Regions from separate parts of the Ideonella flava genome, predicted to be linked through region 3. Evidence: predicted binding sites of a transcription regulator. Region 3 holds the regulator's gene; each other region holds the start of a gene.
What was found. The regulator HrcA, encoded in region 3, represses chaperone genes, less so after heat shock. The targets are predictions, from matches to a motif close to TTAGCACTCNNNNNNNNNGAGTGCTAA.
Positions count from the first base shown of each region.

Region 1: a site for HrcA is predicted at 1,164-1,190, ahead of groES (co-chaperone GroES). Genes of this name have one in related genera too.
Region 2: a site for HrcA is predicted at 5,559-5,585, ahead of rpoH (RNA polymerase sigma factor RpoH). Genes of this name have one in related genera too.

Region 1 covers NZ_JBPZHD010000007.1:16,854-23,466, forward strand. Annotated here, with positions in the region: gene groL (chaperonin GroEL) at 1-622, opposite strand, end outside; gene groES (co-chaperone GroES) at 754-1,044, opposite strand; gene ACS5PM_RS15920 (DNA gyrase inhibitor YacG) at 1,247-1,402, opposite strand; gene zapD (cell division protein ZapD) at 1,468-2,223, opposite strand; gene coaE (dephospho-CoA kinase) at 2,325-2,936, opposite strand; gene ACS5PM_RS15935 (prepilin peptidase) at 2,940-3,866, opposite strand; gene ACS5PM_RS15940 (type II secretion system F family protein) at 3,871-5,091, opposite strand; gene pilB (type IV-A pilus assembly ATPase PilB) at 5,155-6,613, opposite strand, start outside.
Region 2 covers NZ_JBPZHD010000007.1:118,300-124,912, forward strand. Annotated here, with positions in the region: gene ACS5PM_RS16425 (cytochrome c oxidase subunit 3) at 1-49, shown strand, start outside; gene ACS5PM_RS16430 (twin transmembrane helix small protein) at 131-367, opposite strand; gene ACS5PM_RS16435 (SURF1 family protein) at 407-1,162, shown strand; gene ACS5PM_RS16440 (SCO family protein) at 1,116-1,832, shown strand; gene ACS5PM_RS16445 (COX15/CtaA family protein) at 1,836-2,990, shown strand; gene cyoE (heme o synthase) at 2,987-3,901, shown strand; gene ACS5PM_RS16455 (SCO family protein) at 3,922-4,527, shown strand; gene rpoH (RNA polymerase sigma factor RpoH) at 4,586-5,515, opposite strand; gene ACS5PM_RS16465 (hypothetical protein) at 5,854-6,613, shown strand, end outside.
Region 3 covers NZ_JBPZHD010000014.1:133,633-140,245, reverse strand. Annotated here, with positions in the region: gene ACS5PM_RS27445 (DUF1615 domain-containing protein) at 1-922, opposite strand, end outside; gene ACS5PM_RS27440 (H-NS histone family protein) at 1,076-1,711, opposite strand; tRNA gene ACS5PM_RS27435 (tRNA-Ile) at 2,017-2,093, opposite strand; gene hrcA (heat-inducible transcriptional repressor HrcA) at 2,128-3,156, opposite strand; gene ACS5PM_RS27425 (NAD kinase) at 3,227-4,102, shown strand; gene recN (DNA repair protein RecN) at 4,122-5,801, shown strand; gene rapZ (RNase adapter RapZ) at 5,902-6,613, shown strand, end outside.

The sequences.
Region 1 (6,613 bases), on a different contig from region 3:
GGTTGTTGATGAAGTAGGGCGACAGGTAGCCGCGGTCGAACTGCATGCCTTCGACGACGTCCAGCTCGTTGTTCAGGCTCTTGCCGTCTTCGACGGTGATGACGCCTTCCTTGCCGACCTTGTCCATCGCGTCGGCGATGATCTTGCCGATCGATTCGTCGGAGTTCGCGGAGATCGTGCCGACCTGGGCGATTTCCTTGCTGGTGGTCGTCGGCTTGGAGGCCTTCTTCAGCTCTTCCGTCAGGCTCAGGACGGCCTTGTCGATGCCGCGCTTGAGGTCCATCGGGTTCATGCCGGCGGCCACGTACTTCATGCCTTCGCGCACGATGGCCTGGGCCAGCACGGTGGCGGTGGTGGTGCCGTCACCGGCGTTGTCGCTGGTCTTGGAAGCGACTTCCTTGACCATCTGCGCGCCCATGTTCTGGAGCTTGTCCTTGAGCTCGATTTCCTTGGCGACCGACACACCGTCCTTGGTGACGGTGGGCGCGCCGAACGAGCGCTCGAGCACGACGTTGCGGCCCTTGGGGCCCAGCGTGACCTTGACCGCGTTGGCCAGGATGTTCACGCCTTCGACCATGCGGTGACGCGCGTCGGCGCCGAAGATGACGTCTTTTGCTGCCATGTTTGATTCTCCGAATTCAGTTCAAAAGGTTCTGCGCGTGGCGAGTCACTTTTGTCTTCGGCCGGCCCTTCGGGCCTTAACCTGGCGCAGCCAGGTTAGCCTTCGACGGAAGTAAATCGCCCTCGGGCTATTTACTTCTCGACGACAGCGAACAGGTCGTCTTCCTTCATGACCAGCAGTTCCTCGCCATCGACCTTGACGGTCTGGCCGGAGTACTTGCCGAACAGCACGCGGTCGCCGACCTTGATGTTCAGGGCCACGAAGTCGCCCTTGTCGTTGCGCTTGCCGGGGCCGACGGCCAGCACTTCGCCCTGGTCGGGCTTCTCGGCGGCGTTGTCGGGGATCACGATGCCCGAGGCGGTCTTGGTTTCATTTTCCAGGCGCTTGACGATCACGCGATCGTGCAACGGACGAAGCTTCATTGCATCTCCTTGAGGCATTGGCAATCAGTGAGGGTGCGAGTCACCAATGAAGTTGGCGCTCATTCACATGAGGCAGTCCGCCGAAGCGGACCACCGGAACGCGTCTCTGCCGCTGGCTATTAGCACTCCAGCGGATCGAGTGCTAGCAGGATTATAGGGACCGTCGACGCGGATTCAAGACCCGCCCTGTCGACGGATGCCCTCACTCCTGGTCGTCGGAGGGAGGGGGCGAGCCGACGCGGTAGTCCTCGCTGGCCCAGGCGCCGAAATCCTGCCCCTGGCAGCGGGCGCTGCAGAACGGCCGAAAGGCGTTCTCGGGCGAAAACAGGGCCGGCCGGCGGCAAGTGGGGCAGGGCACCAGGCGGGGCCTGCGAGGGGGAACAGGCGGCTCGGGTGGCGTAGGCGCGGCCATCGGGGCGACTTTCAGACGCAGAGGGACAGGTCGAAGGTGGCGTCGCCGTGGAAGGGCTTCAGTCGGCCTTCGGCATCGGCGCGCATCAGCCGCACCGACACCATCAGGCGATGGCCGCTGATCTCGGGCACGAGCCCGAGCGACTCGTCGATGCGCAGGCGCAGCAGGTGGTAGGTGCGCCCGGCGGGCAGGCTTTGCTGGTACTGGCCCGCTTGCGCCACGACGCGGTGCGGCACGCCGGCATCGCGCAACAGGTTCAGCAGCAGCAGCAGCGCCTCGGCCAGCGGCACGAGGGTGTCGACCCAGTGGGTCAGGTCGCTGCGCCGCTGCTCCGGCGCCAATTGCTGCCAGGCATAGTAGGCGGGCAGGTCGAACGAACACGTGCCGCCGGGGATGCTGATGCGGCTGCGGATGCTCATCAGCCACTCGTTGGAGGTCAGCGTGTGCCCCGCCTTGCCGGCGAGGTGGTTCAGGCTGGCGTGCGCGTGGTCGATGCGGCCGGTGATCTCGTCGAGCGCGGCCTCCGAGACGCTGGGGTTGCCTCTGAAGGCCTGCAACTGGGCGCGGTGGCGTTCCAGTTCCTTCAGCAGATCCGACTTGAGATCGGCTCGCGAGGCGACGTCCATGATCTCGAACAGCGTGACCAGCGCAAAGTGGTGGTCGACGGCCGAATCGCGTGGCAGGAGGGCGTGCAGCCGGGCGAACAGGTGCTCCAGCCGAAGCATCGTTCGAATGCCTTCGTTGAAGGGGTATTCGTAGAGAACCAAGTGCTGTCGTCCTTGCGCAACCTGCCCGGGCACAAGACCCGGGAAAGCGTTGATTGTTTCACAGCACTTGCCGGCGCCGCCTCAGCGCCTGCGGCACCCCCTCATGGCCACCAGCGTTGCCACAGGCGCGCGACCATGGCCTCGAGGCCGGCGAGTGTCATGCCGGCGCCGTTGTGGATCACCGCGTCGGCTATCCGCCGGCGAGCAGGGCGAGACGCCTGCTGGGCGATGACTCTTCGCACCTCGTCCGCCGGCCAGCCGGAGCGCTGCATCACCCGTTCGACCTGCAGGGCCTCATCGCAGTCGACGACGAGGATGCGGTCCACCCTCTGGCGCCAGTGCGCGGATTCGGTCAGCAGGGGCACGTCGAACACGACCGGCTGGCCGGCGCCCGCCGCGGCCGCACGCGTCTGCGCCTCCTGGCCGATCAGTGGGTGGAGGATGGCTTCGAGGCGCTGCCGCTTGGGGGCCTGGGCGAACACTTCGGCCCGCATGCGCGAACGGTCCAGCGCTCCCGAGCTGTCGATCATCTGGCGGCCGAATGCCTCGGCGATCGGCGGGAGCGCCGCGCCGCCGGGCGCAGTCAGCTCGCGGGCTATCGCATCCGTGTCGACGATCAGGGCCCCGAGGCGGGCGAGCGCGGCGGCCACCGTGCTCTTGCCGCTGCCGATGCCGCCAGTCAGTCCGGCGTGCAGCGGGGCCGCGCTATTCACCGGCTACCAACCCAGCCAGCGGTTGATGGGCGCGCTGCCCACCAGGATCACGATCAGGCCGCCTCCCGCCAGGAAGGGGCCGAAAGGCACGTACACGCCTTGCCGGAGGGCGCCGGAAAACTTCAGCCACAGGCCGATCACCGAGCCGACGACCGAAGACATGAGGATGATCGGCAGGATCGCGGGCAGTCCCAGCCAGGCTCCGAGTCCGCACAGCAGCTTGAAATCGCCGTAGCCCATGCCCTCCTTGCCGGTGGCCAGCTTGAAAAGCCAGTAGATCGACCACAAGGACAAGTAGCCCACGAGAGCGCCCCCGACGGCGCTGGGGAGTGACACCGTCGTCCAGCCCAGGGCCGACGCCGCGAGGCCTCCTCCGATCAGCGGCAGGGTGATCGACTCGGGCAGCAGGGTCGTGTCCCAGTCGATCGCCGCCAGGGCCAGCAAGGTCGCGATCACCGCGCACCACATCAAGGTGGCCGGCTGCGTACCAAAACGCCAGCCCGCCGCGGCGAACAGCACGCCCGTGAGCAGTTCCATCGCGGGATATCGCCACGAAATCGGCGTCTTGCACGCCGAGCAGCGTCCGCGCAGGCCCAGCCAGCCCACGACCGGCAGGTTTTCGTACCACCGGATCTGGTGCCCGCATTTCGGGCAGGCTGAGCCCGGCCGCCACAGGTTGTAGGCAGGAAGCGCCTCCAGGCGAGCGGCCAGGATGTCGCCCGCGACGGCAAGCTCTTTCGCAGGCGGCTCGCGAAAGAGGCTCCTGAATGCCTCTCCGTCCTTGAGGTGCCCGGCGATCTCGTCGAGCCACTCGCGCTCCATCATGCGAGGAAGCCGGTGGACGACGACATTGAGGAAACTGCCGATGCACAGGCCGAGCAGGCCCAGCACCGGCGGAGCGAGCCACAGGCTCAGCGCATCCGCCCCCAGCACGTCAGACCACCTGGCCGAGCTTGAAGATCGGCAGGTACATCGACACCACGATGCCGCCGATCAGGCCCCCCAGGAAGACGATGATGATGGGCTCGAGCAGGGTCGACAGGCCCTTGACCATCTCGTCGACCTCTTCCTCGTAGAAGTCGGCCGCGCGGGCGAGCATGTCGTCCAGCGCGCCGGATTCTTCGCCGATGGCGGCCATCTGCAGCACCATGTTCGGGAACACGCCAGTCTGCGTCATCGACGTGGTCAGCGCCGTGCCGGTGGCCACGTCACGCTGTATCTGCTGCGTGGCGTGCGCATACACCGAGTTGCCTGCAGTGCCGCCGACCGAGTCGAGCGCCTCGACCAGCGGGACGCCCGCGGCGAACATCGTGGCCAGCGTGCGCGTCCAGCGGGCGATGATGGCCTTGCGAATCAGGTCACCGAAGATGGGCAGGCGCAAGAGGAAGCGATCCATCGCGAACTGCATCTTCTCGGAACGCTTCCAGGTTTGCATGAAGACGTAGCCGCCGCCGAAGATGACGCCGAAGATCAGCCACCACCATTTGACGAAGGCGTCGCTCATCGACATCACGATCAGGGTGGGCGCGGGCAACTCGGCGCCGAAGGACTTGAAGACGTCCTTGAAGGCCGGGATCACGAAGATCATGATCACCGTGACCACCACGAAGGCGACGACCAGCACCGAGATCGGGTAGATCAGGGCCGACTTCACCTTCTGCTTGATGGCGAGTGTCTTTTCCTGGTAGAGCGCCAGGCGCGTCAGCAGTTCTTCCAGAATGCCGCCCGCCTCACCTGCCTCGACCAGGTTGCAATAGAGCGCGTCGAAATACTGCGGATGACGACGGAAGGCCGAGGACAGGTTGGTACCGGTCTCGACGTCCGACCGGATGTCCATCAGCAGCCGCGTCAGGCGGGGATTGGGGCTGCCGCGACCCACGATGTCGAAGGCCTGCAGCAGGGGCACGCCAGCCTTCATCATGGTGGCCAGCTGGCGCGTGAAGACGGCGATGTCCTTGGCCTTGATCGACTTGCCGCCGCCGCTGCGCCGCTTCTTGATCTTGGTGACCATGACGCCCTGGCGGCGCAGGCTGGCGCTGACCGCCGCTTCGCCCCCGGAGCGAAGTTCGCCGCGAACGATCTTGCCGTTGCGGTCCTTGCCTTCCCACTCGAAGATGAATTCCTTGACGTCTCTCACCGCCGCTGCAGTAGCCATCGAGCCTCCGGCCATATCCCAAACGATCGTCTGTAACGTGCGCGATTGTCACCGCACGGCCGCTCACTCGTTCGTGGCAGCGATCACTTCCTCGAGCGATGTGACACCCAGTTTCACCTTCACGAGACCGGATTCGCGCAGGTCGCGCACGCCTTCCTTCCGGGCCTGGGCCGCGATGTCAGGTGCCGTGCCAAGCGAAAGGATGATGCGCTGGATCTGCTCGGTGATCGGCATCACCTGGTAGATGCCGACCCGGCCCTTGTAGCCGTTGTTGCAGTGGCTGCAGCCGACGGACTTGTAGGGTGTCCAGGTCCCGTCGAGATCGGCCTCGGCGTAGCCGGCCTTGAGCAGAGCCGCCCGCGGGTATTCGGCCGGCTTCTTGCAGTTGTCGCACAGGCGACGCACCAGGCGCTGCGCCGTGATCAACAGCACGCTCGAAGCGATGTTGAACGGGGCGACGCCCATGTTCAGCAGGCGGGTCAGGGTGGATGGCGCGTCGTTCGTGTGCAGCGTCGACATCACCATGTGGCCGGTCTGGGCGGCCTTGATCGCGATGTCGGCCGTCTCCAGGTCGCGGATTTCGCCGACCATGATGATGTCCGGATCCTGGCGCAGGAAGGATTTCAGCGCGACCGCGAAATTCAGGCCGGCCTTGTCGTTGACATTGACCTGGTTGATGCCCGGCAAGTTGATTTCGGCCGGATCCTCGACAGTGGCGATGTTGACGCCGGGTTGGTTGAGGATGTTCAGGCAGGTGTAGAGCGACACCGTCTTGCCCGAGCCCGTGGGGCCGGTGACGAGCACCATGCCGTAGGGCCGGTGGATCGCATGCAGCAGGCGCTCCTTCTCGGCGGGCTCGTAGCCCAGCGCCTCGATGCCCAGCTTGGCGCTGGACGAATCGAGGATACGGATCACGATCTTCTCGCCGAACAGCGTGGGCAGGGTGCTGACGCGGAAGTCGATCGACTTGTTGCCGAAACGCAGCTTCATCCGGCCGTCTTGCGGCACACGCTTTTCAGAGATGTCCAGACGCGAGATGACCTTGATGCGCGACGCCAGCTTGTCCTTGATGGCGATCGGCGGCTGGGTGATCTCTCGCAGTTCGCCGTCGACGCGGAAGCGGACGCGGTAATTGAACTCGTACGGCTCGAAGTGCAGGTCGGAGGCGCGCAGGTTGATGGCGTCGACCAGCATTTTCTGGAGGAAGCGCACCACCGGCGCATCTTCCACTTCGGTCGTCACTTCCGCCGCAGCCGGCTGGGACGTGTCTTCCTCAGTGACCTCGAAGTCGAAGTCGGCGGCGGCGAGGGTCTCCATCGCCTGCGAGGCCGGCGTGCCCTGGCTGTCGAGCAGGCGATTGAGCTTGTCGTATTCGACCAGCACCCACTCCGGCGCCAGCTGGGTGGCGAACTTGATGCGTTCGCCGGCCTCCTGGTCGGTGGGGTCGGCGCACGCCAGGAACAGCCGGCTGCCGCGCTTGGCCAGCGGCAGGACCTTGTATTGGCTGATCAGCTTGCTGTCG
Region 2 (6,613 bases), on a different contig from region 3:
CGTCGACGTGGTCTGGCTGGGCCTGTACATCGTGGTGTACTGGCTTTGAGCCAAGCAGGCGCGTTGCGCCGGCCGTGAAGTGCGAAGCGCCGCTGACCGCGGCGCTTTGTGTTTGGGCAGGCGGCGCGCGCTACTTCAAGGGCACGCCGGAAGGCTGGATCCAGCCCAGTGAATAGGCCAGCAGGATGAGCAGGAACAGGCCGATGGACAAGCCCACGCGCAGGGCGAGTGCGCGGGCCATGCGCCTGTCGCGGCGGGCCGGGTCGTCGTCTGCCGATTCGATGCGCCCACGGCGCAGCATGAAAAGTCCGGCGCTTGCGAGCGCCCCGACGATGGCCAGCAGCGCGATCACGATGAGCACCTTCATGGCCACCGATTATTCCATCCGGCTTTCGGCACTCCCGCGATGACGGCCCCAGCGGCTGACCTGTCTTCGAGCCGGCCGCGTCGGCCCGCGCTCATCCTGCTCGCCGCGCTGCTGGTGATGGCCGTCACCGCGCGGCTGGGGTGGTGGCAACTCGACCGCGCGGCCCAGAAGATCGCCCTGCAAACGGCCATCGAGTCGCAAGCTGCCGCTCCCGAGCTCGCCTCCGATGCCCAGCCCGCCAGCGAGTCTGAAGCGCAACGGCAGCGACACCGCCGAATCCGCCTGCACGGCACCTGGCTGCCTGAACACACCATCTACCTGGACAACCGGCAGATGCAGGGCCGGCCGGGCTTCTTCGTGCTGACGCCGCTGAGGCTGGCCGGCGGCGATGCGGTGCTCGTGGAGCGGGGATGGCTGCCGCGTCACATCGCCGAGCGCACACGCATCGCGCCGTACACGACCCCGACAGGAGAGGTCGAGGTGCTGGGGCGCATTGCCCCATGGCCGTCGCGGCTGGCGTCCCTCGGCTCCGAAGCCACGGGGCCGATCCGGCAGAATCTCGATTTCGCCGACTACGCGGCCGCGACGCACCTGGCGCTGCGGCCATGGGCCGTGGCCGAACTGCCCCAGCCGGGCAACGCCGGCGATGGCCTGCTGCGCGACTGGCCCATGCCGGCTGTCGATGTGGCCAAGCACTACGGCTACGCGGCGCAATGGTTTGCCTTCTGCGCCCTCACTGCAGGACTCTATGTCTGGTTCCAACTCGTCCGACCCCGTCGCCGCGGCCGCGCCTGACCCGCTGGCGATGAAGGTGCACGGCGGGCCCGCCCCGCACCTGCCCGCCGATGTGCGCCAGCGTCGCACAGGGGGCCGCTTCACGGCGTTGCTGGTGCTGCTGGCCTGCGCCGCGCCGGTGATCGTTTCCTATTTCACGTACTACGTGTGGCGGCCGAGCGCGCGCAACAACTACGCCGACCTCGTCCAGCCCACCCGCGGCATCCCGGAGGGGCTGGGGCTTCGCGACCTCGAAGGCAGGCCGGTCGCGAGCGCGTCGCTCAGAGGCCAGTGGCTGCTGGTGGTCGTCGCCGGGGGGCAATGCGATCGCCGTTGCGAGGACCATCTGTACGCCCAACGACAGCTGCGCGAGATGGCCGGCCGCGAGCGTGACCGCATCGACCGTGTCTGGCTCGTCGTCGACGAAGCGCCGTTGCGCGCCCCGATAGAGCAGGCCGTCGCTGCCGGGGATGCGCCGGCGATGGTGTTGCGCGTGCAGCGCGAAGCCCTGGAGCGCTGGCTCCTGCCGGCGCCGGGGCAGACGCTGGAAGACCACCTGTACCTCGTCGATCCGATGGGGGAGTGGATGATGCGCGCGCCGGCGGCGTTGGATCCCAAGCTCTTCCACAAGGACCTGGACCGGCTGCTGCGGGCGTCCGCCTTCTGGGATCGCCCGGGCCGCGAGCACTGACGCATGAACGCCGTCGCTGTGGTCGACTATTCACCGGCCCTGGGCCTGCTGGCGCTCGCGTCCGGCCTGGCCCTGCTGCCGCTGGGTTGGTGGGCCTGGCGGCAGCGTGCGTCAGGGCCGTCCGCCCGCCGCGCCGCGCTGACCGTCCTGACCCTGTTCCTGACCTTCGACCTCGTGGTCTTCGGCGCCTTCACGCGGCTCACCGACTCCGGGCTCGGCTGCCCTGACTGGCCCGGCTGCTACGGCGAAGCCCACCCGTTCGCCGCCAACGAGCAGATCGCGGCGGCCGAAGCGGCGCAGCCCACCGGGCCGGTCACCCGGCACAAGGCCTGGATCGAGATGGTCCACCGCTACCTGGCGATGGCCGTCGGGGCGCTCATCCTGGTAGCCGCGGCGATGAGCCTTCGAGCGCGACGCGAATTGCCTTTCTCCATCGGCTGGCCCCTGGCCACGCTGGCCTGGGTGATCGTGCAGGGGATGTTCGGGCGATTCACGGTCACCTTGAAGCTTTACCCCGCCATCGTCACTCTGCACCTCCTGGGCGGACTGATCCTGCTGGCCCTGCTGGCCTTCCAGGCCGAGCGCTACCGCGGGCGATCGCTGGCCCTGGGCCCGGCCTCGCGTGCGCTGCTGGCCATCGCACTGCCCTTGCTGCTCGTGCAGGTGCTGCTCGGGGCCTGGGTCAGCACCAACTATGCGGTGCTGGCCTGTCGTGGGTTCCCGCAGTGCAACGGGCAGTGGTGGCCGGAAGGCATGGACGCGGAGCAGGGCTTCACGATCCTGCGCCATCTCGGCAGGGCCGGCGAAGGCGGATTCCTGCCGGCACAGGCCCTGGTGGCCATCCACTGGGCTCACCGAGTCTTCGCGCTCGTTCTCGTGGCGGTGCTGCTGGCTCTGGCCACCGCGTTGCGGCGGCAGTCGGCTGGCGTCGCTCGGGCGGTGGCTCAGGCGTTGTTTGGGCTCACTGTGCTGCAGGTCGCCACGGGCGCAGCCAACGTCGTGCTGCACTGGCCGCTGGTGGCCGCCCTCATGCACACCGCCGGTGCCGCGGCGCTGACCTGGCTGCTCGTGGCGTTGCAGGTCCGTGCCCTTGCCGTTCCTGCTGCCGCATCGGCCGGCGCCCCATCGGCCACGCCACACGGCCTGACCTCACCATGAATCCGACTGTGTCCTCGCCCGCCTTGTCTTCGTCGCCTCCGTCCCGCTGGTCCCAGTACCTGGCCCTGACCAAGCCGCGGGTGGTCCAGCTCATCGTCTTCTGTGCCGTGATCGGCATGCTGCTGGCGAGTCCGGGCTGGCCGGATTGGCGCATCGTGATCGCCGCGACGGCAGGCATCTGGCTCGTGGCCAGCGCCGCGGCAGCCTTCAATTGCCTGGTCGAGCGGGAGATCGACCGGCGCATGAAGCGCACGGCCTGGCGTCCGACGGCCAAGGGCGAGCTGGCCGATCGCCACACGCTGGCCTTCTCGCTGCTGCTGTGCGCGATCGGCTGCGCCATCCTCTGGCTGTGGGTGAATCCGCTGACCATGATGCTGACGCTGGCGACCTTCGTCGGCTACGCCATCATCTACACGGTGGTGCTCAAGCCGCTGACGCCGCAGAACATCGTGATCGGCGGCGCCTCCGGGGCCATGCCTCCGGTCCTGGGCTGGACAGCCGTGCGCGGCGATGCGGGCCCCGAGGCCTGGCTGCTGTGCCTCATCATCTTCCTCTGGACGCCGCCGCACTTCTGGGCGCTGGCCCTGTACCGCGCCGAGGACTACGCCCGCGCGGGCCTGCCGATGCTGCCGGTGACGCACGGCGCGGAGTTCACGCGACTGCACGTCTTTCTCTACACCATCGTGCTGTTCGCCGGCACGATGCTGCCCTTCGTGTACGGCATGAGCGGGTGGATCTACCTGGCCGCGGCGATCATGCTGGGCGCGGCGTTCATCCTGTATGGATTCCGCCTCTGGCGCGACTATTCGGACACCCTGGCCCGCCAGGCCTTCCGTTTCTCGATCCTTCACCTGTCGCTGCTGTTCGCGGCGCTGCTGGTCGACCACTACCTGAGCCCGCTGCTGGCCTGACCCCGAAAGCGCACCCACCCATGACGACTCCCTTCCTTCGCCGCCTCGCTGCCATGAGTTTCGCCGGCCTGGCGCTGGCCGGATTGGCCGGCTGCCAGAAGACGCCCGTCGCCTTCCAGGGCATAGACATCACCGGCGCCGACTATGCGCGCCAGCTCAACCTCACCGATGCCGACGGCCAGCCGCGCACATTGGCGGACTTCAAGGGCAAGGTGGCCGTCGTCTTTTTCGGCTACACCCAGTGCCCCGACGTCTGCCCGACGACGCTGGCCGAAATCGCCGCGGTGAAGAAGAAGCTGGGAGAGCAAGGCGACAAGGTCGTCGGCGTCTTCGTCACCGTCGACCCGGAGCGCGACACGGCGCCCGTGCTCAAGGCTTATGTGAACAGCTTCGGGCCCGGATTCGTGGCGCTGCGTGGCAGCGTGGACCAGACGAAGGACGTGGCGCGCGAGTTCAAGGTGTTCTTCGCCAAGGTGCCCGGCAAGGCCGACGGCAGCTACACCATGGACCACACCGCCAACTCCTATGTCTTCGATCCCCAGGGGCGCGTGCGGCTGGCGGAGCGCTACGGCGCCGGTGCCGAGGCCCTCGCCCAGGACGTGAAGGCGCTGCTGGAAGGCGCCTGAGGCGGCAACGGAAAACGGCCCCGAAGGGCCGTTGCAGTGTCGTTGCGTGCGGACCCGGTCAGGCCGTCGCTTCCAGCGCCTTGCGCATCTTCTTCAGCGCGGCGACCTCGATCTGGCGGATGCGCTCGGCACTGACGCCGTATTCGGCCGCCAGCTGGTGCAGCGTCATGCCACCCGTGGAATCGTCGTTCACCTTGAGCCAGCGTTCTTCGACGATGCGGCGGCTGCGGGCATCGAGCTGGTCCAGCGCGCTGGCGATCCCGTCGCTGGACATCTGGTCGCGGCCACGGGCCTCGAGCACCCGGGTGGGCTCGTGGTTCTCGTCGGCGAGGTAGGTGATGGGCGCGAAGGTCTCCTCGCCGCTGTCGTCCGTCTGCGGCTCCAGGGCGACGTCGCCGCCGGCCATCCGCGTTTCCATCTCGACGACCTCGGACGGCTTGACGTTGAGCTCGCGAGCCACCACGTCGATCTCCGCCGGCGTCAGGGCGCTGCGGAAGGTCTCGCCCTCGACGGCCTGGTTCTTCAGGCCCTGCTTCATCGACCGCAGGTTGAAGAACAGCTTGCGCTGGGCCTTGGTGGTGGCCACCTTGACCATGCGCCAGTTGCGCAGGATGTACTCGTGGATCTCGGCCTTGATCCAGTGAAGCGCGTAGCTCACCAGGCGCACGCCTTGCGCTGGGTCGAATCGCTTGACGGCCTTCATCAGGCCGACGTTGCCCTCCTGGATCAGGTCGCCGTGCGGCAAGCCGTAGCCCAGGTATTGGCGAGAGACCGAGACGACCAGGCGCAGGTGCGAGAGCACCAGGCGGCCGGCGGCCTCGAGGTCGCCCGTCTCGCGCAGGCGCGTGGCGAAGCTCGACTCCTCTTCCGGCGTGAGCAGCGGAATGCGGTTGACGGCCGAGATGTACGCGTCGAGGTTGCCGACCGGCGGGACCAGCGCCCACGGGTCGCGCAGGGCCAGGGAGGTGGAGGCGGTGGTGTGGTTCATCGAAGGATGTGACTCACCAGGCGGCTGCCCGGTTCCGCAAATATTAGCACTCCTTGTCCGCGAGTGCTAAGTGGTGGTTCCGGGCCCGGTTCTCAAGTCCAGGTCTGCATCTGGAAAAAGGCGACCTGCCCCGGCAGGCGATACGGTCGATTCTGCAGAAGAATCTTTGCGGCGTTGTTCTTGCCTCCAAGCGTGAAAAATGTCACGACTATGAGCTGCGCACGATTTGTGCTCTGCGGGAAAGAAAAGATGCCTCTCGTGCCGGGTCAAGCCCCTTCGAGGCGACGTCCTGCATCGCCGATACTCCGCGCAGCCTCCCATTGCCGTCGCCTGCAACCGTGCCTTCCGTCACCGAACTGCTGACTGACCTCACCCTCCCAGCTCCCGAAACGGCCGGCGAGCCGCCCGAGGCGTCGGTGGCGGTGGCACTGCGGGAGTCGCTCATCCCCCTGCTGGACACGCTGGCCGGCCAACCGCCGCGGCCGGTTCGTCTGATGCGCCGCATCGGGCTGGACAAGAGCCTGGCGAGCCGCCTGGTGCAGGCGGTCAAGGCCGAGTCGGATTCCCAGTTCCTCCACCTCCTGCCTTCCCCCACCGGCCTGCGCATCCTGCTGGAGCGCAGTCGCCAGGTGCCCGAGGCGGCCGAGCGCCTGCCGGTTTTCGAGCGCGCAGTCGAGGCCTTCGCAGCCCTGCTGGACGCCTTGCCTGGCGGCCGCCAGGCCCTCGATGCCCGTCTGGGCGAAGAGCTCTCGTCCATCCGCGAGCGAAGGGAACAGATGGCCCGGCAGGCGTCCTTCAAGGCCGTCTCCTTTCTCTTCGGTCACTACTGCGAGACCTTGTCGACGGCCATCTTCCTGTTCCCGTCGCCCGATGGCGAGCGGGTGGATGCCGTGGAGGTGCACCGGCGGATCGGCCTGCGGCGCATCACCCCCGGCACGCCGCTGCCCCTGCTCAGCCTGCACGCCAAGCCCGAAGCGTCCGGCGCGCCTCCCGACCCCCTGGCCGTTCGGCCGGTCGACGGCGGCACGCCCGGAGCGAGCGATGCCGAGGACGCCCGCCGCTACTTCATCGCCGAAGGCTCCAGCCTGCCGCTGCCCG
Region 3 (6,613 bases):
CGAAGTCCTCGCCGTGGCTGCGTTCGAGTTCACGGCGGATCGCGCGCTCATCGATGCCGAGCTCCGGACCCAGGCTGCGCGCGGCCATCTCGGTCTGGCTGGGTTCGGCGTCGCTGACGAACAGGTCGCCATCGAGGTCCAGCGATCGCCCGCTGGCCACCGCGAGGGCCTGCTGGAATGCCGCGTTGCGGCTGGCATAGCGACCGGCATTGAAATCCGCGAAGCGGTAGATCATGGCGGAGCCGTAGGCCGTGGTCGCGTAGCCGAGCAGGTGGGCGGTGCCGAAGTACAGGCCGCCGCGCCGCGTGAACACTTCGTGGCGGACCGACTCCAGGGCTGGAAATGGGTAGGGATGGGACCGCACGTGTTCTTCGGCGAACGCAATGCTGACCTGCATGGGCCCGCCGGTGCGCACCGGATTCCAGTTGGCGAACAGTCGCTGGCCGAGCGGCACTTCGTCGATGAACTGCTCGTACATCAGGCTGAGCTCTCGCTCGGTCTTCACCTCCCGCAGCCGCTCGTCGTAGGTACGGCCATCGGGGGATCGCAGCTGTAGCGCCAGGTTCACCGCCAGCTCAGGCACCCCCAGGGCGCCGGCTCGGCGCAGGAGCTCTTCGCGTGCGACCTTGGCCAGGTTGGGCACTGGCGGATCGGCGTTGAAGGTCGATTCCTGCTCGGTGACGGCCAGGACGGCGCACACGTTCTCGGTGGTCGGGGGGAGCTTCAGGCCGGCGAAGACCAATTGCAGATCGACGGCCCAGGCCGCGCGCTGTGCCACCCGCGCGGGTATCAACGCCTGGATGTCTGCCTGGATGCTTTCCGGCGTGCGTTCAGGCGAAGACTTCGGGACATCGCCGGCGCAAGCGACCAGCCCGAGAACCAACGCCGCCGCGAGCGCGGCTGCGCCCGGCTGGCGTGACATGGGATGAAGGCGGGGCAGACAGACTCCTCGCATGCCCGAACTCGAACTGACCCATGCTGAGACTCTGCTCGCCACGCTGCGTTCAGTGCGGTGGATCGCGCCCGGCCATTGGTGGAGTCAGCCGCCAGGCGCGGGCGCGACCTGTGCCGCTGGTCAGCCCGCCGACTGATCCGCGCCGGCTGCCGTTTCGGCTGCGGCCGCTCGGGCGCTCTCTGCAGCACGTTTGGCCTTGGCGCTCTTCTTCGCCGCGGCCCGCTTCGTGGCGGAGCCTTTCGTCGCTGCGGGCGCCTTCTCGGGAGCCGAACTGTCGGCACTGCGCCGGGAAGACTTCCGGGCGGCAGGGCGGCCGGCCGGCTTGCGCGCGGCCTTCTTGGCTGCGGCACCGCCACGCCCCCGGGACGCCGGCTTGCGGGGCGTCTTGGCCGGCTTGTCTTCGTTGACCGATGACCCCGTTGCTGCATCGATCAGGAAGGCAGTCCTGTCGGCCGCGCCTGCGATCCATCCCGGCGGCTTGCCGCGACCCGTCCAGGTCTTGCCCGTAGCCGGATCACGGTACATGGGCACCCCGCCGGTCTTCGCGGCCTTCCCGGTCTTTCGAGCCGGACGCGCACCGCCGGCCTTCTTGCCGCGCTTCGCGCCGAATCCGAGATCCTCGGCGGTGAATCCATATCGATCGATCATCTCCTTGACTTTGGCAATCGCTTGCGAAGCTTCGGATTTGATGAGCGCATTCGCCTTCTTCTCGAGTGCGGCGATTTGCTTTTTGATTGCAGCCAGGCTGTTTGCCATGGGAGTCCTATCAAGCAGTTGCAACTCGCGGAGTCTAGCGAAGTGACCTTGAATGTCGAGCATTCGATTCGACGCTCTCACCGAGAAGCATTCGATCCACCGCGATTCCGATCGGCATTCGAATGTCTTGTCCTTTTCGATGCGCCGGCTTGGCCATCCGAAAGAATGGAATGGCTTTTGAAAGTGAAATGGGCATGGGCCTGTCGGCCGAGGAACAGGTGGGCGTGCAAGACAGCGATCGGAATGCGACCTGTGCGGTCACTGCGCTGCGCGCTTGGACACACGCGCATTCATCCAGTTTTCGTTGGTAGGCCGTGTTGGACTTGAACCAACGACCAAAGGATTATGAGTCCTCTGCTCTGACCAACTGAGCTAACGGCCCCCGGGGGAAAGCGCGATTCTAGGCGGCGGATGACTCAACGCTGGGACAAGGCGTTGCCGACCAGCCTGGAGGTGATGTCGACGATCTGGATCATGCGGTCGTAGGCCATGCGCGTCGGGCCGATCACGCCCAGGGTGCCGACGATCTGGCCGTCCACCTCGTAGGGGGCCGAGACGACCGACAACTCTTCGTAAGGGACCACCCGGCTCTCGCCGCCTATGAAGATGCGCACGCCCTCGGCGCGGCTGGACGTGTCCAGCAGGCGCATCAGCTGGGTCTTCTGCTCGAAAAGGTCGAACAGCTTGCGCAGGGAACCCAGGTCGTTGCCGAAATCCTGCACGCCCAGCAGGTTGCGCTCGCCGCTGACGATGACCTGGTCCTGCGTCTCGGCCGCCGCATCGCTGCCGACCTGCACCGCGGCCTGCATCAGGCCGGCGATCTCGCCGCGCAGCGCGTCGATCTCGCCTTTCAGGCGCTCGCGGACCTCCTCGATCGTCAGGCCGGCGTAGTGCGCGTTGAGGTAGTTGCTGGCCTCGACCAGTTCCGACTGGGTGGGATCGTGGGCGGTGAAGATGACGCGGTTCTGGACATCGCCATCCGGCGCCACCAGGATCACGAGCACCCGGCGCTCGCCCAGGCGGAGGAACTCGATGTGGCGAAAGACGCTGGGCTTCTTGGGCGCGGTGACCACGCCGACGAAGCTCGACAGGTTCGACAGCAGCTGGGCTGCCTGCGCGATCACGCGCTGGGGCTGGTCCGGGTGCAGTTGCTCGCGAGCGGCGGCGAAATCCGGCGAGGAATGCTCGAGATCGAACGCCCGCGTGGTGAGCATGGTGTCGACGAACAGGCGGTAGCCACGCGCCGTGGGGATGCGGCCGGCCGAGGTGTGGGGGCTGACGATCAGGCCCAGGTCTTCTAGGTCGGCCATCACGTTTCGGATGGTGGCCGGCGACAGCTCCAGCCCCGAGGCCTTCGAAAGCGTGCGCGACCCCACCGGCTGGCCATCCGCGATATAGCGTTCCACCAGGGTTTTGAGCAGGGATCGGGAGCGCTCGTCGAGCATGAAATCATTGTAAGGACCGGGCCCCGCCAAGGCATTTGCGTAAAAGCCCCTGTGGTGTAATTTGCCCGCCATGCCCACCCGCTTCCGCCACGCCGCCCTCATCGGGAAGTACCAGGCCCAGGGCATCCGGCCGATGCTGCAGGGACTGGCCGATTTCCTCATCCGACACGGACTGGAGGTTTCGCTCGAACGCGAAACCGCGCTGAACACCGATTGGGCCGAGCACGGCGCCTTCACCCAGGCCGAGCTCGGCGCACGCTGCGACATCGCCATCGTGGTGGGTGGCGACGGCACCATGCTGGGCATAGCGCGAGAGCTGTCCGCGTTCAACCTGCCGATGGTGGGCATCAACCAGGGCCGGCTCGGCTTCATCACCGACATCCGCGCCGCCGACTGGGCCGAGGTGCTCGGCCCCATGGTGCAGGGCGACTTCGAGGAAGAGCGCCGCGCCATGATCGAAGGCGAGGTCTGGCGCGACGGCGAGATCATCTTCGAGGGCCTCGCACTGAACGACGTGGTCGTCAGCCGCGGCAACACCGCCAGCATGGTCGAGCTGCGCATCGATGTGGGACCGGAGTTCGTCGCCAACATCCGGGCCGACGGCCTGATCATCGCTTCGCCCACCGGGTCCACCGCCTACGCCTTGTCGGCCGGCGGGCCCATCCTGCATCCGGCCATCGCCGGCTGGGTGATGCTGCCGATCGCCTCGCACACCCTTTCCAACCGGCCCATCGTGCTGCCCGACGGGCAGGACGTGTCGGTCACCATCGTCGCCGGGCGCGACTGCAGCGCCAACTTCGACATGCACCGCCTCGCGAGCCTGCTGCACGGCGACCAGGTCCGCGTGCGCCGCTCCGCACAGGCGGTGCGCTTCCTGCACCCGCTGGGCTGGAGCTACTACGCCACGCTGCGCCGCAAGCTGCGCTGGTACGAAGGCGTGGTCTGAATCCGATCTCCCACCTCCCATGCTGAAGAGCCTCACCCTCAAGGATTTCGTCATCGTTCGTGCGCTGGACGTCGAGTTCGACGCCGGCTTCTCGGTCCTCACCGGCGAAACCGGCGCCGGCAAGTCCATCCTCATCGATGCGCTGCAGCTGGCGCTCGGCGCCCGGGCCGAGAACCACGTGGTGCGAGAGGGCGCCGCGCGCGCCGAGATCACCGCCGCCTTCGACGCGCCCGCGTCGCTGGCGAGCTGGCTGGAGGATGCCGGCTTCGACTCCGGCGAAGACACGCTGCTGCTGCGGCGCATCGTCGATGCCAAGGGCGGCAGCCGCGGCTTCATCAACGGCAGCGCAGCCACCGTCGCCCAGCTGCGCGAGGTCGCCGATCACCTGATCGACATCCACGGCCAGCATGCCTGGCAGGGCCTGACCCGCCCGGCCTCGGTGCGCGCGCTGCTCGATGAGCAGGCCGGCATCGACCCCAAGCCTTTGGCGGTCGCCTTCGAAGCCTGGCGCGACGCCTCGCAGGCGCTGGCCTCCGCACGCACCCGGCAGGGGGATCTCGCCAGCGAGCGCGAACGCCTGCAATGGCAGATCGGCGAGCTCGATCGCCTGGCGCCCGGGGCGGACGAATGGCCCGAGCTCAATGCCGAGCACCAGCGCCTGGCCCACGCCCAGGCCCTGCTCGATGGCGCCGGGCAGGCGGCACGCGACATCTCCGGCGACGACGGCGACAGTGCCTCGCGGCTCGTCTCGCGCGCGCTGTCCGCGCTGGAAGGCGTGGCCGACTTCGATCCCCGGCTCTCGCCGGTCCTCGAGGTGCTGCAGGGCGCGCAGGCCCAGCTCGAGGACGCCGCCCACACGCTCAACGCCTACCTTTCGCGCACCGACCTCGATCCCGAGCGCCTGAGCGAGCTGGACAACCGCATGTCCGCCTGGTTGAGCCTCGCGCGGCGCTATCGCCGCCCGCCGGAAGAGCTGGCCGCGCTGCTGGCCGAATGGCGCGAAGCCCTGCAGGCGCTGGACGAAGCCGCCGACCTGGAGGGCCTCGAGCAGCGCGTGGCACAGGCGCTGGCGGCGTGGCAGGCCGAGGCCAAGTCGGTAAGCGCTGCTCGCAAGAAGGCCGCCAAGCCGCTGGCCCAACGGGTCACCGATGCGATGCAGCAGCTCGGCATGGCCGGCGGCCGTTTTGAAGTGGCGCTGCAGCCGCTCGAAGAGCCGCAGTCCTACGGGCTGGAGACGGTGGAGTTCCTGGTCGCCGGTCATGCCGGCAGCGCCCCGCGGCCGCTCGGCAAGGTGGCCTCGGGCGGCGAGCTCTCGCGGCTGGCGCTCGCCATCGCGGTGACCACGGCGCAAGCCCGGCAGCAAGGCGGCGCCAGCAGCAGCCCCGCCACCCTGATCTTCGACGAGATCGACTCCGGCGTGGGCGGCACGGTGGCCGACTCGGTGGGCCGCCTGATGAAGCAGCTCGGCCGCAGCGCCCAGGTGCTGGCCGTCACCCACCTGCCGCAGGTGGCCGCCTGCGCGGATCACCACTTCGTCGTCGCCAAGGCCACCGATGCCGGCCAGACGCTGAGCCAGGTGGCGCCGGTGCACGGCGAGGCGCGGGTGGGCGAAGTGGCGCGCATGCTCGGTGGCGACCGCTCCTCGGGCACCAGCCTCGCGCACGCGCAGGAGCTCATCCACCGGGCGGTGAAGACATGATCACCGCCCGATCGGCCGCAGGGCACTGTCGCCTTCCGGCGCCAACTTGCCGAGGGCCACAGGGCGCGCTGCGCGCCTGCACCGGCCCCAGGGCAGGACCATGACCGACGAGGCGACACCCCCGCCGGCACGCCGCGCCGTCGTGCTGGTCACCGGCATCTCGGGCTCCGGCAAGTCGGTCGCCCTGCACGCCCTGGAAGACGCCGGATTCTTCTGCGTCGACAACCTCCCCCCCGAGCTGCTGCAGGATTTCATCCGCGTCGAGAGCGGCCACGGCGTGGACCGGATGGCCATCGCGGTCGACGTTCGCACCGCCGGCTCGCTGCCGCACCTGCTGCCGGTGCTGGATCAGCTGCGCAGCGCCGACGTCAACGTGCGCAGCCTTTTCCTCGACGCCGGCACCGAAGCCCTGGTCAAGCGCTTCTCCGAGACGCGCCGCCCTCACCCCTTGAGCGCGACGCAGAACGACGAAGGCGCGATGCACCGAGCGCTGGTCGACGCCATCGAGCTCGAGCGCACCTTGCTGGCCGATCTGCGTGAGCGCTCCACGGTGCTCGACACCTCGCAGCTGCGCCCGGCCCAGCTGCGGCTGTGGGTGCGAGACCTGGTGCAAGCCACCTCGAGCCGGCTGACCCTCGTCTTCGAATCCTTCGCCTTCAAGCACGGCGTGCCGCTGGATGCGGACCTCGTCTTCGATGTGCGCGTGCTGCCCAACCCCTTCTACATCCGCGAGCTTCGCCCCCTGACAGGACGTGACCAGCCAGTGGCCGACTACCTCGAGCAGCAACCCGAGGTGGGCGAGATGCTGGGCC